2 linked regions of the Archangium primigenium genome follow. The protein of the gene in region 1 interacts with the protein of each later gene in a pairwise test. Links are inferred from orthologs where the notes say so. Each region holds a gene or a part of one and is shown on either strand. Other genes may lie near its edges.

Region 1 (4,466 bases):
TCGGCTTCCCCATCTCCCAGGCCACCGGCGTGGCGGTGAAGTAGTCGTCCCCTCCACTTCCCGTGGAGTCCCGAGGGCCCCCTGGCGACAGCGGGGCCTTCGTCGTTTCCAGCCCCCTCGCTCCCCCCGAGTCCCATGCGCCCTCGTGCCCTGCTCCCGCTGTCGCTCGTGCTGCTCACCGGCTGTCCCAAGGGCGAGGATCCCGCCGCCCTGCTCGCGGGCGCCCGGCAGCGCCTGGCGGCGCGGGACACCCGGCTCACCAGCTACGTGCTGGAGGGCAGCGCCCAGGAGGGAGAGCAGACGATGCGCTTCCAGTTCGCCTGGCGCGCCCCCCAGAAGATGCTGGGCACGCTCGGCGCCCCGCTCCAGCGCACCTGGGCCTGGGACGGCACGCGCCTGGTCGAGCGCGATGACGCGGCGCGCGCCTTCTACACCTACCAGGACGACCTCACCCCGGAGCGGCGCGTGGGCGCGCTCACGGCGCTCTTCAACCCCTTCGCGCCCGAGGGCTTCCGCGCCCCGCTGCTGCCCGGGGAGGGCGTGAGCGCCCGCCGCGCCACCCACGCGCTCGCCCCCGAGGCGGTGGAGCTCACGGTGCGCCCCCCGGGCAGCGACGTGGAGGTGACGTACGTGCTGCGCTGGCCCGCCATGGACTTCCTCGCCAAGCGCATGCGCAGCGGCGCGGACACCTCCGAGGTGCGCGTGGAAGCCGAGCACTGCGAGGCCGCCCTGTCGCTGTGTGTCCCCCGCACGCTGACGCAGTGGGCCGGGGGCCAGCGCGTGGCCCAGACGGTGCTCACCCGCACGGAGCTCAACCCCGCGCTGCCCGCGGAGACCTTCACCCTCACGCCGCCCGCGGGCTACACCGTTGGACAGAAGACATTCGCGGGGGAGCAGACGCCCTAGCGAGCCCTTCCGGGTTGAAGCCCGCCCGGACCGTCCACACCTTGGGAAGGAAGGAGTGCGACGGTATGGCGCTGGTTCAGAACGTCATCTTCGATGTGGACGGCACGTTGGTGGACTCCGTGGACGAGCACGCCGAGGCCTGGCGGCGCGCGTTCCTGGAGTTCGGCCGGGATGTGCCCTTCGCCCATGTGCGCAGCCAGATTGGCAAGGGCGCGGATCAACTGCTGCCCGTCTTCTTCACCGAGGACGAGCTGGAGAAGTTCGGCCAGGAGCTGGAGGACTACCGCTCCGCGCTCTTCCAGCGGGAGTTCATGCCCAAGCTGCGCCCCTTCCCGGAGGTGCGCGAGCTGTTCCAGCGCCTGCGCGCGGACGGCATGCGGGTCGCCGTGGCCTCCTCCTGCAAGGACGAGGAGCTGGAGCGCTACCTGCGCCTGTGCCGCATCGAGGGCATGACCGACGGCGAGACCACCAAGGACGACGCCGCCAAGAGCAAGCCCCACCCGGACATCTTCAGCGCGGCCCTGGAGCGGCTCGGCCGCCCGCAGCCGCACACCGTGGTCGTCGTGGGGGACACGCCCTATGACGCCCTGGCGGCCGGCAAGCTCGGCATCATGAGCGTGGGCGTGCGCTGCGGCGGCTTCCCCGAGGACGACCTGCGCACGGCCGGCTGCCGCGCCATCTACCAGGACCCCTCCCAGCTCCTGGCCCAGTACGAGTCCGCGCCCGACACCTGGCCCTGGACGGCCGAGTCGCTCACCTCCAAGGACGACGAGTCGCGCTGAGGGCGGCGGCCATGAATCCCGAACCCATCTCCGACATCGCGCTCCGGGCCACCCCGGAGCGCATCGCCCTCGACGAGGGCCCGGCCCTGGTGCTCATCAACCCCAACTCGCGCATGGGCGCCGAGGCGCTGCCCGCCACGCGCGAGGCGCTCGCCAACCGCGGCATCCCCGTGCTGGAGAGCCACGCCGTCACCGACCCTGAGCACATGGACCGGCTCATCCTCCAGGCGCTCGAGGGTGGCGTGCGGCGCTTCATCCTCGGCGGCGGGGACGGCACGCTCAACCACGCCATCAAGCACCTGCTCGGCCGGGACGTGTCCCTGGGCGTGCTGCCCCTGGGCACGGGCAACGACTTCGCGCGCTCGCTCGGCATCGCGCCCACGCTGGAGGCCGCCTGCGACGCCATCGCCGAGGGCCGCACCGTGCACGTGGACGTGGGGCTCGCCAACGGCCGGCCCTTCCTCAACGCGGTGAGCCTGGGCCTGGCCTCCGCCATCGCCCGCCGCCTCACCCCCGAGCTCAAGCGCCGCGTGGGCAAGCTCGCCTACCCCGTGGCCGCCTTCGCCGAGCTGTGGGAGCACCAGCCCTTCCGCGTGCGCCTGGAGACCGAGCACGAGACGCTGGAGGTGGACGTGCTGCAGCTCGTGGTGGGCAATGGCCGCTACCACGGCGCGGGCAACATGGTGACGCCGGACGCCACGCTGGATGACCAGCTCTTGGACGCCTACACCATCGTCGCCCCCTCGCACGAGTCCGGCCGCGAGGGCACGGGCCTGGGCCACATGCAGGACCTGTCCACGCTCGCGCGCGTGGCGCTCACGCTGCGCTCGGGCGAGCACCTGAGCCACCCGGCCGTCAAGGCGGTGAGCGGCACGCGCATCCGCGTGGACGCCACCCCGCCCCAGGACGTCAACGCGGACGGGGAGATGATCGGCCAGACGCCCGTGCGCTTCGAGCTGCTGCCCGGCGCCCTGCGCGTCTACGCGCCCCTGCGCCAGGCCGAGCCCGAGACGCCCGAGGAGCCCCAGGCCGAGAGCGCCTGAGCCGGGCTAGACCTTGTCGAGCGCCAGGGAGAGGGCCTGCGCGGTGAAGCTCACCAGCGGGATGATGCGCTGGTAGTTCATGCGCGTGGGCCCGATGACGCCCACCGTGCCCAGCACCTGCTCGCGGCTGCCGTAGGGGCTGGCGATGACCGTCACGTCCCCGGCCGAGGAGAAGTCGCTCTCGGTGCCGATGAAGATCTGCATCTCGCGCGCGCGCTGCACCCGGTCCAGCAGGGACAGGAGCTTGTTCTTCTCGCCCAGCGTCTTGAAGAGCGCGCGCATGCGCTCCACGTCGGCGAACTCGGGCTGCTCGAAGAACGAGCCCGTGCCCTCGATGAGCACGCGCTCGCCCGTCTGCAGATCCGTGGCCGCCGCGCCCAGCTTGAGCGCCTTGGACGTGAGCGCGTTGTAGAGCGCCTGCTCCTGGTCCAGCTCGTTGCGGATGCGCTCGCGCGCTTCCTCGAGCGTCACCTCGTGCAACAGCTCGGACAGGTAGTTGCTCGCCTTGAGCAGCTCGTCCGAGGTGATGGGGAAGTCCACGGACAGGAGCTTGTTCTGCACCTGGCCGCTCTGCCCCACGAGGATGGCGAGCACCCGGTCCTCGCGCAGCCGCACGAACTCGATCCGGTGGAACACGGCGGCGTCGGGCCGCGGCGGGACGACCACGCCCGCGTGGCGGCTGAGCGCGTGGAGCAGGCGCGACGCCTCGCCGAGCAGCTCGTCCAGGCCCGCCTCGTGCGTGAGCCCCGCGTGGATGAGCTCCCGGTCCCTCGGCCCCGGGTCCTTGAGCCGCACCAGCGTGTCCACGTAGAAGCGGTAGCCGCGATCCGTGGGCACCCGGCCCGCGGACGTGTGCGGCTTCTCCAGGAAGCCCAGCTCCTCCAGGTCCGCCAGCACGTTGCGCAGCGTGGCGGAGGAGACATCGAACTCGGGCTTGCGCGCCAGGTGGTGGCTGCCCACCGGGCCGCCCGTGGAGATGTACTCCTGCACGACCGCGCGGAGCACTTCCTTCTCTCGCTCTCCCAGCTCCTCGGACATCCGGCCTCACGCTCCGCCGATGGACTTGGCACCGGCGGGGGCGCCGAGAATCCATGGGAGCTGAAATTCTAAAAAGTCGGCGCGGAGGGTTCAATCCCCTCCACCCCGAGGGACGGGGCGCGCGACGCATCCGAGACGCTCACCCCTCGCTCGCACGCCCCCTGACCCTGGCGCGCCGGGTACGCCCACGACGCACATCGCGGGGCGGAGACGGGGACGCTAAAAGCCCGCCGCCTTGTCTCCTTCGATTTCGTCCTCGACGCCCGCCGCGGCGCCGTCCGTGGGCCTCTCCGCGCCCGAGCGCGGCCGCGCCCCCCTGCTCTTCTCCCTCTTCGCGCTGTACATCATTTGGGGCTCCACCTACCTGGCCATCCGCTTCGCGCTGGAGGGGGGTTTTCCCCCGTTGCGCATGGCGGGGGCGCGCTACGGGCTGGCGGGGGCGGTGCTGTACGTCGTGCTGCGCCTGCGCGGCGCGCCCCACCCGAGCGCCCGGCAGTGGCTGGGCGGGGGGGTGCTGGGGCTGCTCCTCTTGGTGCTGGGCAACGGCTCGGTGGTGGTGGCGCAGCAGTGGGTGTCCTCGGGGCTCGTGGCGCTGGCGGTGGGCAGCATGCCGCTGTGGGCGGCGCTCTTCGGGGGGCTCTTCGGCCAGTGGCCGGGGCGCTCGGAGCGCTGGGGGCTGGTGCTGGGCTTCTGTGGC
Region 2 (4,185 bases), 4.5 Mb from region 1 along the record:
TCACCTCGGTGCGGCCCCCGTCGAAGCGGCCCAGGCGGATCTTCGGCCCCTGGATGTCCTGGAGGATGGCCACCGACACCCCGAGCCGACGCGCGGCCTGGCGGATGCGGAGGACCCGCTGGCGGTGCTCGTCATGGGTGCCGTGCGAGAAGTTGAGCCGGGCCACGTTCATGCCCGCGCGGATCAGGGCCTCGATGACCTGGGCGGAGTCCGAGGACGGCCCCAGGGTGCAAACGATTTTCGCCTTGCGCATGGATGCCCATCCTAGGAGCGGGGGGGCACCTTGACAGTTTCCCGGCCTCGGGAATACTTGGCGGCGCACGCGGGCGAGAGCAACGGCGCCGGCGAGTGGCTTTTCGTTGCAATTTCGTGGGGTTTTCCGCCCGCGATCGTTGCGAGAAAGCCCGGCACTCCGGGAGGGGGGGCCGGGCTTTCGCTGTGGTACCGCCGTGAGGACTAGAGCCGGATTTCGCCCGTGCGATCCGGCATCAGGTTCAACCCCGGCGACGTCTTCTGGCCGTGCGGCGAGGGCACCCGTGAGGGCTCCAGATCCGCGTCGCCACCGCCGCCCACACCCGGGCCGTCGCCGCCGCGCAGGGAGTCGATCTCCTCGCGGGTGATGCCCGCGGCGTCCAGCACCTTGCGCGTCACGCGGATGCGCGCCTGTCCATCCAGCGCCATGGCGATGGAGTCCGAGGGCCGGGCGTTGAGGGTCATCTGCTTCTTGCCCTGGGTGAGGAAGATGCGGCCGACGTAGACGTCATCGCGCAGGTCGTCGATGCGCACCTCGGTCACCTTGGCGCCCAGCTCCGTCACCATCGAGCCGAGCAGATCCTGCGACAGGGGCTGGGGCGAGCGCAGGTGGGCGAGGCGGAAGGCGATGGCCACCGCGGCGGACTCGTCCACGAAGATGGGCAGCACCATCTTGCCGTCCGAGGTGCTGAGCACCACCGCGTGCGTCTTGGCCTCGACGAGCGGAATGACGTCCCGGACTTCCAGCTCCACCAGCTCCCGGCACGCGGCGTTGCCCCCCTCGCCCGGGGTGCACACCGGGGTGTCCGCGGCGACCGCGGTCGCGGCCAGGGCTTCCGGCGCCGCCACGGGGCTGAGGCCCGGCAGCAGCAGGGCGCCCACGGCAAGCAGCGCGACGGACAGCGGACCTACGAGGAAGGTGGCGGCGGGAATGGGCGTTTTCACCTCACAAACGTGTGCATGTGTGAGGGGTCCGGGAGGGCGGCGCTCACGCCTGCCTGCCCTCCGGGCTCACGGCCCCCGTGCGCGCTCCGCCCGGCGAGCGGGGGGTAGACAAGCGAGCGTCAGCGCTCGGTCTCGTCCTCGTCGTAATCCTCCTCGTCGGACTCCTCGTCTTCGTCCTCGTCGAAGTCGAGCTCCTCGTCGTCGTCCTCGGACTCCTCGTCCGACTCCTCATCCGCGTCGTCGTCCAGCTCCTCGTGCTCCAAGGTGACCGAGACGGCGAACTTCTTGCCGAGCGAGGCGATCTGCGCGCGCATCTCCGTGAGCGCCGCGACGAAGTCCTCCGAGAGGTTGCTCGGCGCCTTCGCATCGCAGTGGGGGCAGACAATCTTCTCCGTCCCCTCGATGAGATCCTGGATCTCCAGCTCGAAGCTGGCCTCGCACTTCTGGCAGGTGAAATCGATCGACATGTTCGAGGCGCGGAATATCCACGGCTCCGGTGCCTGTCAACGGGCGACGCGCGAGGCGGCGGGGTTTCTCGTCCAGTGCGCGAAACGCCGAGAGGGCCGGGGAAGGACGCCCTCACAGGCTCCCTTCCCACGGCCCTCCCGGGGACTTCAGTACGGCGCGGAAGCTACTTCTGGTTGCGCTCGCCCATGGGCACGTACTCGCGGCGCTTGGAGCCCGTGTACACCTGCCGCGGACGGGCGATCTTCTGCTCGGAGTCCTTCACCATCTCCTCCCACTGCGTCACCCAACCCACGGTGCGCGGAATGGCGAAGAGCACGGGGAACATCTCCACGGGGAAGCCCATGGCCTCGTAGATGAGGCCCGAGTAGAAGTCGACGTTGGGGTAGAGCTTGCGCTTGACGAAGTACTCGTCCTGCAGCGCGATGCGCTCGAGCTCCACGGCGATCTCCAGCAGGGGGTTCTTGCCGGTGATCTCGAAGACCTCGTCGGCCACGCGCTTGATGACCTTGGCGCGCGGATCGTAGGACTTGTAGACGCGGTGGCCGAAGCCCATGAGCTTGGAGCCGCCCTCGCCGCCCTTCACCTGCTTGATGAACTCGGGCACCTTGGAGACGTGGCCGATCTCGCGCAGCATGCGCAGCACGGCCTCGTTGGCGCCGCCGTGCAGCGGGCCGTAGAGCGCGGAGACGCCGGAGGCGACGGCCGAGAAGGGATCCACCTCGGAGGAGCCCACGGTGCGCACGGACGTGGTGGAGCAGTTCTGCTCGTGGTCGGCGTGCAGGATGAAGAGCACGTCGAGCGCCTTCTCCAGCGTGGGGTGCACCTTGTAGGTCGTGGTGCCGATCTTGCGGACCATGGCCAGGAAGTTGCCCACGTAGGACAGGTCGTTGTCCGGGTAGACGTAGGGCAGGCCCATGCTGTGGCGGTAGGAGAAGGCGGCCAGCGTGGGCATCTTGGCGATGAGCCGCGTCATCTGGATGCGGCGGCTGCGCTCGTCCTTGGTGTGCTTGGCGTCGGGGTAGAAGCCCGAGAGCGCGGCCACCGTGGAGGACAGCATGGACATGGGGTGCGCGTCGTAGCGGAACCCGTCCATGAACGTCTTGATGTTCTCGTGCACGTAGGTGTGGTGCGTGACGAGGTAGCGGAACTCCTCGAGCTGCTTCTCGGTGGGCAGCTCGCCGTTGAGCAGCAGGTAGGACACCTCGAGGAACGAGGAGCGCTCCGCGAGCTGCTCGATGGGGTAGCCCCGGTACTCCAGGATGCCCTTGTCACCGTCGATGAAGGTGATGGCGCTCTTGCAGTTGGCCGTGTTGAGGAACGCGGGGTCATACCCCATCAGACCGAAGTCCTCGTCCGAGGTCTTGATCTGCCGCAGGCTGTTGGTCCGAATACAACCGTTCTCGATGGGGACCTCGTACGTCTTCCCCGTACGGTTGTCCGTGATGGTCAGCGTGTCCTTGGGCATGCAGGGACTTTTCATAGGCGGCGGAGCGCTTTCAACAAAAAAGCACCTCACCCGGTGGGGCCGCGTCTCCCTCCGGGCACACTCGGGTCAGGAGAGGCGGACCCCGGTGCGCTCCAACTGGCGCCAGAAGCCGGGAAAACTCTTTTCCACGCACTCGGGGCCGGTGAGCGCCAGGGGCACGCCCGAGAGCACCGAGAGGGTGGCGGAGACCATGGCCAGGCGGTGATCGCCCCGGCTGTCCATGGCGAAGCGCGCGGGGCGGGTGGCGGGCGGGTGGACCGTGAGGGCCTCGCCCTCCAGGACCGTCCGGCCGCCAAAAGCGTCCACCAGTGTGCGGATGCCCTCCAGCCGGTCGCTCTCCTTGAGCCGCAGGATGCTCACGTCGTGGAGGGTGGAGGGCGCGGGCAGCACGCAGGCGAGCGCGGCCAGGGTGGGCAGCAGGTCCGGACACTCGGTGCCGGAGGCCACGAGCCCGCCCCGGGCCTGGCCCGTCAGGCGCAGGGTGTTGCCCAGGCCCACCTGGGACTGGAGCCCCACCTGCTCGACGATGCGCACCAGGGCCTGGTCCGGGTGGGCGCTGGCCAGGTCCGCCCGCTCCACGCTGCCGCCCGTGTGCCAGGCGATGAGCAGGAGGTAGCCCAGCGAGGACCAGTCCCCGGGCATCGCCGGCGCGCGCTCGGGGGCCTGGTACGCGGCCACTTCGTAGCGGCCCTCGGTCTGGTGCACCGTGAAGCCGAAGCGGCGCAGCCAGGACACGGTGAGCTCCAGGTAGCCCGCGCTGGTGAGGGCCCCGAGGATCTCCACGCGCCACGGCCGGCGCTCGCGCAAGAAGAGCGCCGCGCAGCCGAGCAGCAGGCTGGAGGCGTACTGGCTGCTCTGGGCCCCGGGGACCCGGAAGACGGGCTCGCCGGTGGACGTGGGCGCGGTGAGCTCCACGGGCCAGGGCGCTCCTTGGGTGAGGGAGAGCCCGGCGGGCCCCAGGGCCTCGCGCAGGCTGTCGAAGAGCGGCCCATGCGGGCGCTCGCCCAGGCGGGGCGTGCCGGTGAGGCGCACAC

Evidence for each region. The genes of interacting proteins can lie anywhere in the genome.
Region 2: the proteins of I3V78_RS06575 (region 1) and I3V78_RS24780 interact in binary tests that used the Escherichia coli proteins (3 or more experiments, as listed by UniProt). The link is inferred for Archangium primigenium from one-to-one orthologs.

The regions. Positions count from the first base shown.
Region 1 is NZ_JADWYI010000001.1:1,517,361-1,521,826, reverse strand. What follows is about bases 893-3,715. They hold I3V78_RS06575 (lipid kinase), read left to right. Parts: upstream 893-1,699; coding sequence 1,700-2,731; downstream 2,732-3,715. Other genes in these bases: hrcA (heat-inducible transcriptional repressor HrcA), read right to left, coding at 2,738-3,715; I3V78_RS06580 (HAD family hydrolase), read left to right, coding at 978-1,688; I3V78_RS06585 (hypothetical protein), read left to right, coding at 893-906. In the rest of the region: I3V78_RS06590 (hypothetical protein), read left to right, coding at 1-44; more of I3V78_RS06585, read left to right, coding at 136-892; more of hrcA, read right to left, coding at 3,716-3,769; drug/metabolite exporter YedA, read left to right, coding at 4,005-4,466. UniProt on the Escherichia coli protein: In vitro phosphorylates phosphatidylglycerol but not diacylglycerol; the in vivo substrate is unknown.
Region 2 is NZ_JADWYI010000001.1:6,041,695-6,045,879, reverse strand. The notes cover bases 980-3,973. They hold I3V78_RS24780 (citrate synthase), read right to left. Parts: upstream 3,131-3,973; coding sequence 1,829-3,130; downstream 980-1,828. Other genes in these bases: I3V78_RS24775 (3-phosphoshikimate 1-carboxyvinyltransferase), read right to left, coding at 3,218-3,973; I3V78_RS24785 (hypothetical protein), read right to left, coding at 1,317-1,664; I3V78_RS24790 (bifunctional nuclease domain-containing protein), read right to left, coding at 980-1,197. Also shown: pyk (pyruvate kinase), read right to left, coding at 1-253; more of I3V78_RS24790, read right to left, coding at 457-979; more of I3V78_RS24775, read right to left, coding at 3,974-4,185.